One region of the Mucilaginibacter sp. PAMB04274 genome, then DNA from elsewhere that is predicted to be linked to it. Evidence: riboswitches for the same ligand, from Rfam matches in the RefSeq annotation. Region 1 holds a riboswitch; the other holds the start of a gene.
What was found. Region 1 has a riboswitch for thiamine pyrophosphate ahead of ABDD95_RS01090 (TonB-dependent receptor). Riboswitches for the same ligand answer to the same signal wherever they lie in the genome.
Positions count from the first base shown of each region.

Region 2: another riboswitch for thiamine pyrophosphate. It lies ahead of ABDD95_RS17650 (class I SAM-dependent methyltransferase); the one in region 1 lies ahead of ABDD95_RS01090 (TonB-dependent receptor).

Region 1 covers NZ_CP155081.2:237,907-245,776, forward strand. The annotation lists gene ABDD95_RS01080 (acyl-CoA dehydrogenase) at 1-431, opposite strand, end outside; gene pnuC (nicotinamide riboside transporter PnuC) at 433-1,050, opposite strand; gene ABDD95_RS01090 (TonB-dependent receptor) at 1,130-3,655, opposite strand; TPP riboswitch at 3,720-3,916, opposite strand; gene ABDD95_RS01095 (acyltransferase) at 4,075-5,241, shown strand; gene ABDD95_RS01100 (pyruvate dehydrogenase complex E1 component subunit beta) at 5,290-6,273, opposite strand; gene ABDD95_RS01105 (S8 family serine peptidase) at 6,508-7,870, opposite strand, start outside.
Region 2 covers NZ_CP155081.2:4,194,125-4,201,994, reverse strand. The annotation lists gene ABDD95_RS17670 (serine hydrolase) at 1-519, opposite strand, end outside; gene ABDD95_RS17665 (Trm112 family protein) at 1,017-1,283, opposite strand; gene ABDD95_RS17660 (thiamine phosphate synthase) at 1,286-1,936, opposite strand; gene ABDD95_RS17655 (AIR synthase family protein) at 1,933-2,985, opposite strand; gene ABDD95_RS17650 (class I SAM-dependent methyltransferase) at 2,998-3,717, opposite strand; TPP riboswitch at 3,835-3,938, opposite strand; gene ABDD95_RS17645 (DEAD/DEAH box helicase) at 4,170-5,471, opposite strand; gene ABDD95_RS17640 (anhydro-N-acetylmuramic acid kinase) at 6,081-7,274, shown strand; gene ABDD95_RS17635 (SusC/RagA family TonB-linked outer membrane protein) at 7,310-7,870, shown strand, end outside.

The DNA of each region.
Region 1 (7,870 bases):
GTAGCATGCTTAACCCCGCTCGCGTATTTCCAATGCCCATTAAGCAAATAACCGTCAGCTGTTTTTGTAGCTGTGCCTGTTGAAGCACCACTGCCGGCCAGGCAAACTTTCGGATCAGCAAAAATTTCAGACGCAGCTTCGGGATTTATGAAGCCGCCAAACCATCCTGCTCCTGCACATAGGGTAACTACCCAGCCCAAACTGCCATCAGCCCAGCTAAGAGCCTCCTCAAGCCGTATCAGCTCAGGCAATGGTAACTCCAGGCCGCCGTATGCTTTTGGCACTAAAAGCTTAAACCATTGTTGTTGGTAAACTATGTCCAGTTGTTCGGGTTGCAGCATACCAGCCTCTTCGGCCGCAAAGGCATATTGCCGAATTGCCTTTACCCAGTGGGGTTGCAGTAATAAAGACGGATGGGGTTCGGTGTTCATATCAGGCAGTAGCGGTAGCTCGGTGTTGGTTATATATTTTACGCCAGTCGAAAAAGCCGAATATGGCTATCACAAATAAAAAGATTGTTAGAGCAGCAAAGAGGGCCAAGTTTTTATGAAACAGGAGGGGTACGGCAAATAAATTAGATACATTGAGCACCACCCAGTTCTCAATGCGCCGGCGGGCCAGTAACCAAGTGCCCGCCCATGCTGTTGAAGATACCCAGGCATCCCAAACAGGTACGGTTGAAGATGTATAATGGTGCAGCAGCAAGTAAATTATGCCCCACCCTGCAAACGCTATAATCAGGGTAATTACCCATTCCTGGCGTGTTGCCCAGGCAACCTGCACTGGCGGTTCATTTGAACGCCGCACCCATACATACCACCCATAAATACTCATAATTACGTAATAGGCGCCCAAGGCCGATTCCGCATATAGGCCTACTTTGAGTAGTAAGGATATGGTAATGGCAGAGCCGCCTATACCCGCAGGATAAAGCCATACACTGTTCTTGCGGGCAAGTAACACTTCGGCAACCCCCAGTAGTACAGCAAACCACTCTAATAAGGTGGTTTGCTGCATTTGGGTGGTGAAAAGGTCAATCCAGTTTTGCATTTGGCTTATTCAAAATTTCTATAGAAGGCTTATTTTATCTTGTTGTATGTATTTTATCCCCTACAAAAAAGGGATAGTGTTAAAACTTTAAATTAACAGCTGCCAAAAAGTTAATAGGGGCTTGAGGATAAAAATAATTTCCGTTCACTAAGTTAAAGCCTTGTAAGGTTCCGTTTACCGGACCAGCACCTATCAGATTTGGATAGGTTGCTCCATTGGATTCATATTTGGTGCTGAACACGTTATTTACCAACAGTGTAACTCCTATATTCTTAATGCCTTTAATATTGAAATTATAGTTTAGTCGCACATCGTTTACAAAATAACCGTTCAAATAGCGGTTACGTGCATAAGGGTTGCTCAGAGCATCATCTGTAAGGGGGTATCCTGGTGGATTAATGTTTGAAGTGTTGTCCAAATATTGGCGACTTACATACTTACTCAATAAAGCAATACTACCACCTTTTACAGGCGAAAAGCTGATCTCGCTGCCAGCAATAACAGAAGGCGAAAAAGCAAGGTCTGTTTTATCAAAATTTTGAGTAACAGACAGCTTTGTAGGTGTATAATCTTCATAAAGACCATCTAATACACGTACGTAATTTTTTACTTTATTTGTGCTTAAAGTTAAATTAGCGGCCCAGCTTAGCTGAGGTAGAATAGCAACCCTGCCATCCAACTCAACACCTGCGCGGTAGCTATCTGCAATGTTACTACGTATAGCTGCACCCACGTCATTTAAGGCGCCGGTTAATATGAGCTGATTTTTATACAGCATATAAAAACCGTTTATACCTACATTGTAATTTGAGCCGCGTGTACGGTATCCTGCTTCAAAATCCTTAAGGTTTTCAGATTTAGGGCGGCTTTGCGGTGTGGAGTTGGTAAAGTCATCGCGGTTTGGCTCGTGATTGCCTACAGCCAGTGAAGCGTATATATTGCTGCGGTCATTAATATTATAAGTAACGCCAACCTTGGGGTTATAAAAGTTCATGGTGGCGTTTTGCTGCACGTTATTCAGGTTGCGATCAAAGCCCAGGAACGAATAATAAATACGGCGGTATTGCATATCGCCATACAATAAGAATTTACCTATATTAAATTCACCACGCGCAAAGATATTAAAGTCAGTTTTCTTGGCATCGTCCCGGTAATACTCGTAGTTAGGTATAATGCCGGCACTCTGTTTTGTGTAAATAATATTACCAAAGTGTGCACCTTTATATTCATTATAAGCGCCTCCTAAAATTAAGTTGGTATTGTTTTGCGGATGGTATTTCAAAGAATAAGTTAATCCGTAAAAGTCGTTATCCAGCCATAAGCGTCGTGCCAGGTCAGTGTATCTCAGTGTAGTGCCGGGGTTAGTTTGTGTAGCACCAATCACAACAGGTGTTAAACCATAGTCCTTCACATCTGCATCTTCTTTAAACTCTTCGTAATAACCGGCGCCTTTAGTATAATGGAGCGCACCACTAAAAGACAGTTTACTATTCAACTGCTTATCGTATAATAATTGATAGTGGTTTTGTTGGTAATTGTCTGTTTGGTTAGGGTAACGGTCGCCGTTGGGCATAATCCCCAATTCATTGAAACGGCGGTTATCAGGTATAGTATTGTCGCCAATTACATAATCGGGCACACCGTACCAAGCCTGGTAAGTACGCTCGCGGCCAGCAAATACATTAGCACGTAATGTGCTGTTTTTGCCATACCATGCACCGCTTAAATAAAAGGAGCGCAGGTTAGACGAAGCCATGTCAATATAGCCATCTGATGCAATGCGTGAAAGGCGGCCATCCAGGCTAAAGTGCCCATTCAATAAGCCCGAGCCTACCATCACCGTGTTTTTTACTGTACCATAAGAACCTGCCGAGGTGTTGATTTCGGCATAAGCGCTATCGCGGCGGGTGGTGGTTTGGATATTTAAACTGGCACCAAATGCACTGGCACCGTTGGTTGAAGTGCCAACGCCTCGCTGTATCTGTATGTTATCAACTGATGAGGCAAAGTCAGGTAAATTTATAAAAAAACTGCCCTGGCTTTCGGCATCATTAAGTGGAATGCCGTTTACGGTTACGTTGATGCGCGTACCGTCCGATCCGCGTACACGGATACCGGTATAGCCCACGCCTGCACCGGCATCAGAGGTAGTAACTACCGATGGCGTTTGGTTAAGCAGGTAAGGCAAATCCTGACCGAGGTTGTTTTTTTCGATATCCTGCTTGCGCAAATTGGTAAACGCTGTTGGCGATTTAGCCGATGCGCGTGTTGCACTTACGGTTACCTCTTCGGCCGTAAAGGTGCTGGTGCTAAGGCTTACATCAATTACCGTGTTACGATTAACGTTAAATGATTTACTGGCTTGTTGGTAACCTACATAATTTACCTTAAGTACGTAACTGCCGGCTTTTAAGTTGGTAAACCGGTACTCGCCGCCCGTTTGGCTTACCGTATTAGGTGCATTTTGCAAGCTTTGTAGTACAAGTGTAGCGCCGGGTAAAGGCTGGCCGGTACGCTCATCCGTAATTTTTCCGGATACAGAGAATTGGGCCGCAGCCACAAACGGCAACAGCAGGGCAATAAGTGCCGAAAAGAAATTTTTCAAGTTTTTAATAAATAAATTGCGTTAAACCATCTGCCCGCTAAGGGTGTAAATTGCGTACAGTACACTTAACTATTTTACCTCTCCCTACGCCGGCATTATCCGGATCAGGTGCAGGAGTGAGTTGGAAGTTGAAGGTTTAAACATTGAAGCATTGCTACACTTACAATTCGGAACCTATACCACACAACTATCTCCATGGGTATGATCTCAGCCTGTCTTTCAGTTTTGATTGCTCAAAGCAAGGCACCCCTTAAGAATTATGAAGCAAATATAGACTTTGGTTTTGAATATTGCTTGTTTGTTATTGATTTTTTAAGAATATGAAAAGGTTGGTGATTGTATATCGAAACGGTATATCAACTTATTAAAACATTTATGAGGAATTGATATTAGCTAAGTATTATAAATATCGCCATAACTTGATACAGCAAAATATTCCGTCTGGTAAATTAAAATATCTATTCTCTGAGGTGCAAAGCTTGCCCTCAATCTTAAATCAGCGCTATATCCCATCGCTTGATGGCTTAAGGGCTATATCAATCATATTAGTGATATTAAGTCATTTACCTTACCCTGTGTTTGAAAAATATAGTATAGGGTTGTATGGCGTAAACGTATTTTTCATCATAAGCGGGTTCCTAATTACCACGCTATTGCTGAAAGAAAAGGCAGTGCATGGCAAAGTATCACTCCGAAGGTTTTATATACGCAGGTTTTTAAGAATATTACCCGTAGCGTATTTATTTATACTGGTTTTAATATTTCTTAATCGGGCTTTTAACATGCACCTGGCAGCTGCCGATTTTTTAAGGCCTTTCTTTTTTGTAGAAAATTTTGGTGATCATTCAAGCTTTACTCCTGCAGGCCATTACTGGAGCCTCAGTGTAGAAGAGCAATTTTATTTGATGTTCCCTTTCATTTTAAACAGGAGTTTGAAGTTATATATTATAAGAGGCTTGGTTGTTATTGGGATGACACCCGCCATTGTGTATGTTTACTTTCACTGGCATCCGGAATCGGTTTGGTTAAGTGCGCCGCTGTACGTCGTTTATCACTTGCTGGGCCACGGGATAAGCACCATATTGATTGGAAGTTTATTATCGGTAGCTGTAGCAAAATATCCGCAGTACTTTACGTTTAAATTTAAATTTATTGAAGCAACACAAATAGCATTAATTGTGCTTAGCTGGATTTTTTTCCGTGTTAAGTTGCTATTGCCTATCAGCTTAACGGCAGTGTGTATTGCTTTGGTGCTGGTAACTACCATTGCAGATAACAATAGTAGAATTAACAGGTTGCTGAATCTAAAAGGCATTAAGTATATCGGCACCCTATCATTCAGCCTTTATATATGGCAGCAAATATTTACAAAGCAACAGCCATGGGGTAACGCATTTCCGTTTAGCAATTCGGTTGCTTTAAACTTGTTTTTCTTAACCATTACAGCTGTATGCTCTTACCATTTGTACGAACAACGGTTTCTAAAGCTAAAAAGCAGGTTCAATCGTTTAAGTAGCGGTACAAGCAAGAAGGACATGCACATGGAAGTTTCCAATATTCGGGAAATAGCGATACAAGGAGCATAAAAAAAGCCCCGCATTTGCGGGGCTTTCTTATATCAAATTTATAAAGGGTTACTTAGTTACGTACATAACCTCTTTTACCGCTTTAATTACGCGCTCAGGATTTGGCAGGTATTCCTGGATAAGTGTTGGTGCGTATGGCAGGGGCACGTCGCCACCCATAATGCGTAGGATAGGTGCATCAAGATAATCAAAGGCATCTTTTTGTACTTTAAACGCAATCTCAGTAGCTATTGAACCTAATGGCCAGCTTTCTTCAACCAATACTAAACGGTTAGTTTTTTTAACCGATTCAATAATAGTAGGGTAATCGATAGGGCGTACTGTACGCAAGTCTATTACCTCAGCACTGATTCCTTCTTTTTCCAACTCGGCAGCAGCAGCGTAAACCACTTTCATGATTTTGCCAAAACCTACCAAAGTTACATCAGTACCTTCTTTAGTTACGGCAGCTTTGCCTATCGGGGTGTAATAAGTTTCTTCTGGAACAGGGCCTTTATCACCGTACATTAGTTCCGATTCCATAAAGATAACCGGATCTGGATCAATAATAGCCGATTTTAATAAACCTTTGGCATCAGCCGGGTTAGACGGTACTACCACTTTTAAGCCCGGGCAGTTAGCATACCAGTTTTCAAAACACTGGCTGTGCTGTGAGCTTAACATACCAGCGTTACCAGTTGGGCCGCGGAACACGATTGGCACCGAGAACTGGCCGCCGCTCATGCTCATCATTTTAGCTGCACCATTGATGATCTGGTCAATAGCTACCAAAGAGAAGTTGAACGTCATGAATTCAACTATAGGGCGTAAGCCATTCATAGCCGAACCAATAGCTATACCGGCAAAACCCAACTCAGAGATAGGCGTATCAATAATGCGTTTAGCACCAAATTCATCAAGCATACCCTGGCTTACTTTGTAAGCGCCGTTGTATTCGGCAACTTCTTCACCCATTAGGTATATGGTTTCGTCCTTGCGCATCTCTTCGCTCATGGCTTCCCGAAGCGCTTCTCTGAACTGTATTTCTCTCATTATGTTATTAAAGATGAAAATTTTCTGGGAGCAAATATAGTTAATGGTCGTTTAAAAACAACCTGCTCAGACAAAAGATACCGCTGTAATTTAAATTTTACGATAACGTCATTTAACCGGCCTCTCCAAAGACTGGATTTTAATTATAGATCTTAAAAAAAAGGTCATCCCAAGCGTATGTCAAGGATGACCTATGGTTTTCAAACTCACCTATCAAGGTCGGTTTTTTGAACGTTACTTTTTCCTTTCGCCTTTAATTTTACCTGCCAATATTACCGCTTCGTAAGCGTTTACAACACCACCGCTTTTGCTCAAGGTAGTAAAGTCAACTTTTTCGGTTTGGCTGCCTGGTTTCAATACCATGGTTCCCGTAAGCGGTTTGGCCGATTGCAAGATGACTTGCTTTAGCTGTTTCGCGCTTAGATCGGGGTAGTACTGCAGTAACAGGGCAGCAACGCCAGCTGTAATAGGCGAGGCAAAGCTGGTTCCATCGGCGGTATTAAACTCGGCATCTTTATCAACCGAAGTTACTTTTACGCCGGGGGCAAAAACGTCAACATTCTTTTTGCCATAGTTACTAAAGCTGCCGGCAAGCGTGGCATCTTGTTTGGCTGCCGATGCACCTACGCTGATCACGTTATCCGCATCGGTACCCGAACCGTCTTCAAAAATATCATTAGGGAACTCTGGTTTTACGTCCACGTCCTGGTGGTCATTACCTGCGGCCTGCACCAATAAAACGTCATGCTCAGCTGCGTATTTAAAGGCATCATCAACCCACTTTTTGTGTGGAGATAATTTTTTGCCGAAGCTCATATTCACTACTTTGGCACCGTTGTCGACCGCGTAACGTATAGCTTTGGCAATATCCTCATCGTACTCATCGCCATTAGGTACTGCTTTAATAGCCATAATACGCACATTGTTAGCTACACCATCAATGCCATATTTGTTGCCGCGTATAGCCCCAATTAAACCTGCTACCCCGGTACCGTGAGAGGCATCATCGAATTTAAGCAAGTTGCTGCCATGTGGCTTATCATCCCAAACATTGGGATCATCTCCTACAATGCGCATACGTACTTCCAGATCGGGGTTAATATCGTTGTTCAGCTTAGTGAGGTACTCACTCAGGTCTTTCAGAACTTTTTCATTGCTGGCAGTTGGCCCTTCTTCCTGTAATACAGACGTCCACACATTTTTGCTTTGCGCAACAGTGTCATTAGTGGTTTGTATTTTACTCAGGCTTGCTGTATTGAAGCTGCCGTTAGCAGGTAACTTAAGCGCTTTTTTCACATACCCGCTGGTAATCATCAACACATTCATCATTTGTGATAGCTGTGCCGACTCGCTGGTTGATTTGGCAATGGTAGAATCGTAAGTGGCTTTAACCGTTTGCCAGTAGGCAAATTCTTTTTTGTCGCTAGCGGTTGCTTCAGTTGCAGATAAATATTTTCCTTTTAGGCGGTTGTATTCACGTACCTCTTCGGTAGTTTCGGTAAAATCACATTTACCACCGGGGCCACCCAAAAAGTTCCAGCCGTGTACGTCATCCACGTAGCCGTTGCCATCATCGTCTTTACCGTTGCCGGGTATT
Region 2 (7,870 bases), 1.6 Mb from region 1:
CATATTTAAACGCTTCAACACCTCGTTTTGCATATATCGATCATAGGTCTGGTGAGTAACATCTTCAACTATCAATTGTGAGATAGTGGTTCCTCCACCAGAATATTCGTGCCTTTTGCCAGGCGCAAAAATCGAATGTATAGCTGTTGAATTTGCGGGTTTTACGCCTCGGATTACCTGCAAAATAGATGGAATAGCGTCATTTTCGCTGTAACCGACAAATCCTGGGACGTTCAACTCCGCCGTATGACTTAACAGGTTAGCGAGCGTTATACTATGCCCTTGCGACAGTGAATCATACGGGAATTTCCATGAGATTAGGTATTTATTAATATCGGTGTTTAGGTCAACACTTCCCGTTTGAACCAGCTTTAGAATGCCAATGGCATTTATAGACTTGCTAATTGAACCCGCTTGAAAAAGCGTCTGGTTGGTCACCGGTGATTTTGCAGCGGCATTGGCTAAGCCATAGCCTTTCGCCCATTCGAGTTTATAATTATTAATTACTGCAATGCTCACTCCCTTAACGTTATAATGCGCCATCCGTTGCCAGATCGTCCACCCCTGAGTGTCTTTTGATCTGACAGGGCCAACTAAGCTTCTTTCAACTAAATTTATTCGCTGCTTAATTGCCTTCGTTTGAGCACTGGCGGTTAAGCCCGCAAATGCTGTTAAAAGTATAGTTAGTGATAAAAGGTTCCTCATTTGATTTGTTTAGATTGACATGAACGCCGGTGCTCGCATAAGCAATACGACATTAAACATATAACAATCTAGTGAAGAGCTTGAGGCGTTTAACATCATTTAACATATTATTTGCTATTTGAAACATTTACAGGAAAACAGCAGAAAAAAATGCAAAGGGTGTACAAGTTGCAGCAACAAAAAGCAAACGAAGCTAGCAGAACTTAAAACCGCCCAACCTTAACAGGCAATGAAGCTGAAGTTTCACTAAAAGCGACTTTCACAAATGAGAGGTCTTAACATGGCAAACGATAACTAAACCTTGGAAAATCTCAGGCTCCGTTAGGCAATAGTTTGATATCGTTTATGCCATACTCTAATTTCCAGCGTTCTATTACTGGTTGTTCGAGTTGAATCTGCCGGTATTCATCCGGTGCCATAATGGGCACGCCGTATACGATCGGATATCGGCGTTGGCAGTGCAAGCAGCTCAATATGCCTTCCACAATGTTTTCGTTAAGGCCTTTAGCCAATACCTGTAATTTCAAATCCTGCTTATCGAAAGGGCAGCAAAGCTTTTCTATGGTTTTCAGTTGCATAATTATTGGTTGTTAATGCCCAGGGCATCTTTATAGATTTGTACTTGCTGTTGGGGTTCATCAGCGCTCAAAATTCCTGATATAACGGCTACCCCATCAAAAGGCGTTTCTTTCTTTAATGTTACCAGATTGGATGGTGTTATTCCGCCCGAAACAAAAATAGGTATGGTAGTAATAGAGCGTGCCTGCCTAACGGTGGCTGGCATTACAATATCACAGGTGCCTGCCGATGGCGAAGGGAACATGGCGCAGAACGAGACATAGTCCAGTTGTTGTTCGTTTGCCCATCTTACGGTGTCCAGGTCATCAGAACAGGTTATACCAGCCATGAATGGTCGCCCGACAGATGCTAGGATCGAATTGTAATTCGCAGGTATCGTATCAAAATGTACACCATCAATAAAGGAAGTCGTCATCAGTAGTTGCCAGTCTTCATTAATAAACAACGGTACATCGTAGGGCCTGCAAAGCGCTGCAATAGCTTCTATCAGCTTAAACTTGTCAGTCCCTTCGGTCCAATTATTCCATATTTGCAGGGCACTTAAGCCACCGTGTAGCGCCGCTTCCAACTTTTGTAGCAATAGGCTTTCAGGCATAGCCGGGTCCAGTACTAGGTATACGCCACCGGTAATCTTAAACTCTTTCTTCATCATTTCCATCCGTTTTTATAGGCTGAAAAGAAAGCATTCCAATAGGGGTCTGTGCTATAGTAAGGCATTTCCTCTTCTATACCGTTCTTCACCAATTTGCAGCCATGCTCTTTGGACGTAAACTCACCAACTATAGTTGCCTTGATATGATGCTGGGCCAAGCGTTTCAATACGTTTTCGGCATGATCGTTCTTGGTAGCTATGATCATGGATCCGGCACCTATGCAATAACGAACATCTACATTAAACAGGTCACAAATTTGTTTTTGAGTTTGACCAATTGGCAGCAGTTTATCATGTACAGTAACGCCATTGCCTGATGCTATGGCCATTTCGTATATCGCGCCCAAAACACCACCTTCTGTCACGTCGTGCATGGCAGTCACGTCCTGGTAGTGGTACTCGGTACCCGCAGCAACCAGGGCATCAGGCAGGGAAGAGGTTTGGTAGAACATCTCGCAGCCTTGATCATAAGCTTCCTTGCCGAGTTTGCTTTTTACCGTCTCGGGAAAACACATGGCCAGGAGTGCAGATGAGGAAACGGCGCATTCTTTAGTTACAATGATTACATCGCCTGCTTTGGCTTTGCTGCTGAGCAAAACCTGATCTGTGGGCGCTGTTAGCAGCATAGTGCCACCACCCGCAATAGTAGAGTTTTGCCCTTCAATGCTGCCTGTATGGCCGCCGGTAATGGCAACACCTATACGCTTACAATACTCATGTATGAAATTCCAATAGGTAGTAAAATCCTGTTCAGTTAAATACGGTGGAAGGTTTAGTACCATTTGTGCATACATGGGTGCAAAACCGGTGGTAGCCATGTCATTTGCCATCAGGTGTACCGATAGCCAGGCAGATTCTTGCAACCCCAGAGATGGTATAAGCGATAAGGGATCACTGGTGAGCGCTAAGCCTAACCCGGCACCCATATGAATGAGCGATACATCTACGCCAAAAGCTGGCCCGCTGATTACTTCACTTCGTAAGTGTCCGCAGTGCGGCAGTATGATCTGCTCAAAACCGCCACCTGATATTTTTCCGGATAAAGACATGGAAACTAAGGCTTAATCCAAAAATTTAACATACAGGCCAAAAAAGTCACCCACGGGCACACTCCATTGCTGCACCGGGAACCACTCTGGTAAGCCGGTACAAGTCCACTCCAAACTGTACTGTCGGCCTTTCAATGCCTCACTGATCTTTTCAATCAGCATAGCAGGTGTATAAAATGTAGCAGTAACATAAAAGGGATTTTTGCCAAACAGCTGTTGAATACGCCTGCGCAATACCTTGGGCGAATTGCGATTCATCATACCAAATGCAATGCCTTGCCTGCCTACGCGTGCGGCCTCACGTATAACCTGTACCGGGTCTCGGTAGTACTCAAAGGTGGTGATGAAGGCTACAGCATCGAAGGTATTATCTTTAAATGGCATAAAGTGCGAATCGGCATTAACCAGATCACCTTCAAAAAGGTGCACAGCCTGGCCTAACATGAAGGGGGAAATATCGCCACCGGTGGCTTCAATGCCTATTTCGTGCCACCAGCGAGTAAATCGAGTGGTACCGCAGCCAAACTCAAGCAGCTCTTTTACGCGCGGGTCCTTACCCAGCAATTGGGCCATCACCTTCTTTTGCCATACTTCGGCTCTTTTGTAGCGGCCTTCGTACCATTGTTCATAAGTGTCGGTGTGCTCGCGGTTAAAAAACCACTCTTTGCGCCCCTGCCAGTTTGTGAGGCTTTGGGTCATCAGGCCAAAGCTGTTGTTTTTCTCCAGTTCCATTTATTCAAAAGGTATAAAATGTAAAAAAGCCTTGCTTCCGGAGGCGCGCACAATAGCGGCAACAGAAACAAGGCTTTAATCTTATAGAATAAACGGCACTGTGGTGCCGAAAAGATTAGTAACTAGCCTGTGCATCCCTACGCCGGTATTATCCGTATCAGGTTTCTCGGGTATTATCTCAGCCTTTTATCTTTTGGTAAAAAGCACCCCGTGCAAGTATGTTAACAAACATAGCTAATTATTTCAAGGTTCCCCACTTTTCTTCATACTTTATCTGAAATGACCTAAGCGCCAAAAGAAAAGACTGCAATATTTGATTTGCAGTCTTTTTGCTTTAAAATCGACTGGGCAAGAAAAAGGTGGAAGACCTTATGTTTCCACCTCGTTTGATATTTGGATATAAGATTATGAGAATAGACCATGCTCCATGGAGGCCTACCGACTATCAGCCGTTAATGCTTTTTATCTTTATTCATTTTCGCTTTTACACCAGCTCTGTAATTGTAGGTTTTAGCATTGCTGGCTTTCTTTTCGTGAAATGCGGCTCCGGGAGCATCATCATCTGCTTTTGCTTTGGCAGCTTTCTTTTCGGCAACATCAGCCAATGTGCGTTCCTTTTCAACAATCAAATTTTCCGGTAATTCTCCTAAGGGAATTTTTTGGCCAGTGGCTTGTTCAACTTTTTTGACTAAGCTTAGTTCAATATCCGTAGCGAATGTGATAGCCATGGTTTCATTTTCATCATCTGGCGAATCTTTGATCATCCGGCCTATATAGGTTTCTTTTTCAGTCGGCAGTTCAAAATGAATCAGGAACGGGATCTCCTCCAGGTCCAGTTTCTGTTCTCCATCGTTAACCACAATCAGCACCCGGGTAGCGGCATTTTTAAACTCATGCAGCGATGTAAAGCCATCCATCTCAAAAAACCACGGGTTTAATAAAGCCGCTGTGCATCTCCGGTCGCGCAAGCTCTTGTAAAGTTTTTCTGCCGTTGGGCGGGTGTTTACAAACAGTACCACTTTGGTGAACAGGTCTTCATCCTGCATAAACAGGTTCAATAGATTCACTTTCGTGCCAAAGTTAGGCAGCAGGTATAATAGCTGCGAATGCATATCATACTGCGGCTCTCCTATTTCTTCAACCTCAACAGTGGCCGGTTGCCTCATGAAAGGCGTTATCATTTTGTTTAAGCGCTCATGTAGTACTTCAGTAAAAACGAGGTGCTGGCATTTAGGGATGCTATCAGCCAGTTCGGTAACGGGTAATTGCAAACCTTGCTTAACCATCAGTTCCGCATCATCAATAACCAGCAGTTCTATTTTATTGACATCCAAACCTAATTTAAGGTAAATGGCACGCGCTCTGTCGGGTGTTGCAACCACAATATCTGCACCATCGGTCAGGGCATTCATTTGGGCTTCCATGCCAGGAGCGGCAAATAGAGGAACTATAGAAAGCATTTTATTTTTGTTGAGCTGACCGATTTTAGCTATAACCTTTTCTACCTTTTCTTTATCAGGTACCAGTATCAAAACTTTCGGTACACCATCGGGCGTATAGTTAAACTTATTGAGCGTGGCTAATATATAGGTAGTGGTTTTGCCGCAACCTTCGGGGCCAACTGCAATTAGGTCCTGACCGCCGTTAATACGCGCCAATGTTTTTTGCTGAATCTCTTTAGGAGCTACGAAACCTGCTTCATTTAAAGATTGTACTAACCCTTTTTTTAGCTTCAATTTATCTAACCACGCCATATCTAGTATTTTAAAAATCCCGCAGGGGGCTACAAATCTATCCTTTTTAAGGCGCATTTTTAGGTCCGGGCTTAAATTGGCTTAAAAAGTAATTTAATATCAGTTGTCCTTTGGATAAGTCTATGGAGTGTTCGTTAGGTATATCAAAAATCCTGGTTACGCCATAAGCAACATCTCTACCCAGTCGATATTTTTCTACAAGTGTACGTAACAGCAAATCAATTTATTCCTAATTATCAAATAGTAGGTCGTGAGAAAGCTCGATAACGAATAGAATGGAAGTGGACCAAGTAAAGGAAATGACTTTTGAAGGATCTTTTAGTGTTTCATATGATGAATTGATTTTAAAGCGAGAATCATCAATATAAACTATATCAAATGTATCGTTTCCGTATTTCCATACTGGTTGTATTGAACACTTATAGAATAATAATTAAGTTTTAATCTATATGGTTAAAAGCGTTTTCTAATCATGCACTTTTTATATAAATTATGCTTAAATACTTGCCTTTATGTTAATATCGTGTTAAATTACCTGTGTTATTCGGAATGCTGTCCTCTACGGTTCCTTCTGAGTGGCTTTGTTTGATTGAGTGTTAACTATTAAATATGAATCCTAACATAGGAAATCTCTACAAAATTGCAAATCAACCTATACGCACTATTATCGGTTTGATGTCGGGAACATCATTTGACGGATTGGATGTTGCTTTATGCGAATTTACAGGTACCGGAACTAATACTTCTGTCAAAGTAAAAAACTTTATTACCAAAGAATATAGTGCTGAATTTAAGGAGGAAATCAAATCTATTTTTGCCAAAAAAGAGGTTGATCTGAAGAAGACCACTGTACTTAATGCTTTTATCGGATGTTATTATGCCGAACTTATACAAGAGTGTCTTACGGAATGGGAAATCAGCAATAAAGAGGTTGATCTGATTGCCAGCCATGGGCAAACCATCTTTCATGCTCCCAAACACCTTCATCCTCATGATGGTTACGGTAATGCTACTTTGCAAATTGGCGACGCCGATCACCTGGCGGTAAAAAGTGGCATTATAACCTTAAGTGATTTTCGCCAGAAACATATTGCAGCCGGCGGTGAAGGTGCACCGCTAGCAGTTTACGGAGATTACCTCATTTTTTCGGATGCTGTTGAAAATCGCATTATGCTTAACGTAGGTGGTATAGCCAATTTTACCTATTTACCAGCAGGCAAGGCCGACCAGTTTTTTTCAACCGATGTTGGACCTGGCAATACCCTGATGGACCAGTATGTGCAAGCAAACTATCCTGGGTTATACTACGATAAGGATTCAGAGCTGGCTTTACAGGGCAAAGTAAATCAGGTATTGCTGCATGCGTTACTGGATCACTCTTTTTTTGTTGCACCATTTCCTAAAACCACCGGCCCCGAGTTGTTTAACTTAGCGTATCTTGATAATGCCATGCATAAGTCCGGCCAGGTCAATCTTTCATCAAATGACATTTTAGCAACGCTGGCATGTTTTTCTGCAAACGCAATAATTAATGCCATCGAAACGACAATAGCAACAACCGGTAGCTTTGAAATTTATGTAAGCGGAGGCGGAATGTACAACCCGCTTTTGATCTCTTATATTGAAAAGCATTTTTCTAAGAAAATCAAATCAACAACGTATCTTGGTATAAACCCGGATGCAAAGGAAGCTGTACTCTTTGCCTTGTTGGCTAACGAAGCTGTTGCAGGTAATGCTGAAAGTTTAAAAAGCACGGTTGGTATCCCTCGAGTATTTATGGGAAAAATAAGCTTTCCTCAATAAAATTGCATGTATAATTAAAATTAACCACCCCTAATATGAAACAAATCTTACTATGTCTAAAAACAGCGAGAGTCCTGTCGGCTGTGTTTGTTATGCTCTGTTTGGGGCAAATTGCTTTGGCGCAAAATAGGCAAATTATAAAAGGCGTTGTTAGAGATGCCCGGGATAAAGAACCTGTTATAGGCGCGGTAATCAGGCTGAGCGGAACTAATCTGGGAACCGCAAGCGATGTTAATGGCGCATACACCTTAAATGCAAGTGTGCCTAATGGCAATTATGCTGTGGTCGTTTCATTTACGGGTTACCGGCCGGTTACAAGGCAAGTCACCCTCAACCAAAACCCAGTTACGATAGATATTGAGCTTTCTGAGGATGCATTAAATTTAAATGAAGTAGTAGTGACCGGTACCGGAGCCGCTACCAGCAAAAAGCAATTGGGTAATGCGATCTCCACCGTATCATCAAGAGATCTGGAAAATAGCACGGCTACTTCTATAGACCAGGCTTTGGCGGGTAAGGTTGCCGGCGCGCAAATATCACAAAACTCCGGCAACCCGGCTGGTGGCATAAGTGTGCGGCTAAGAGGAAACAGTACT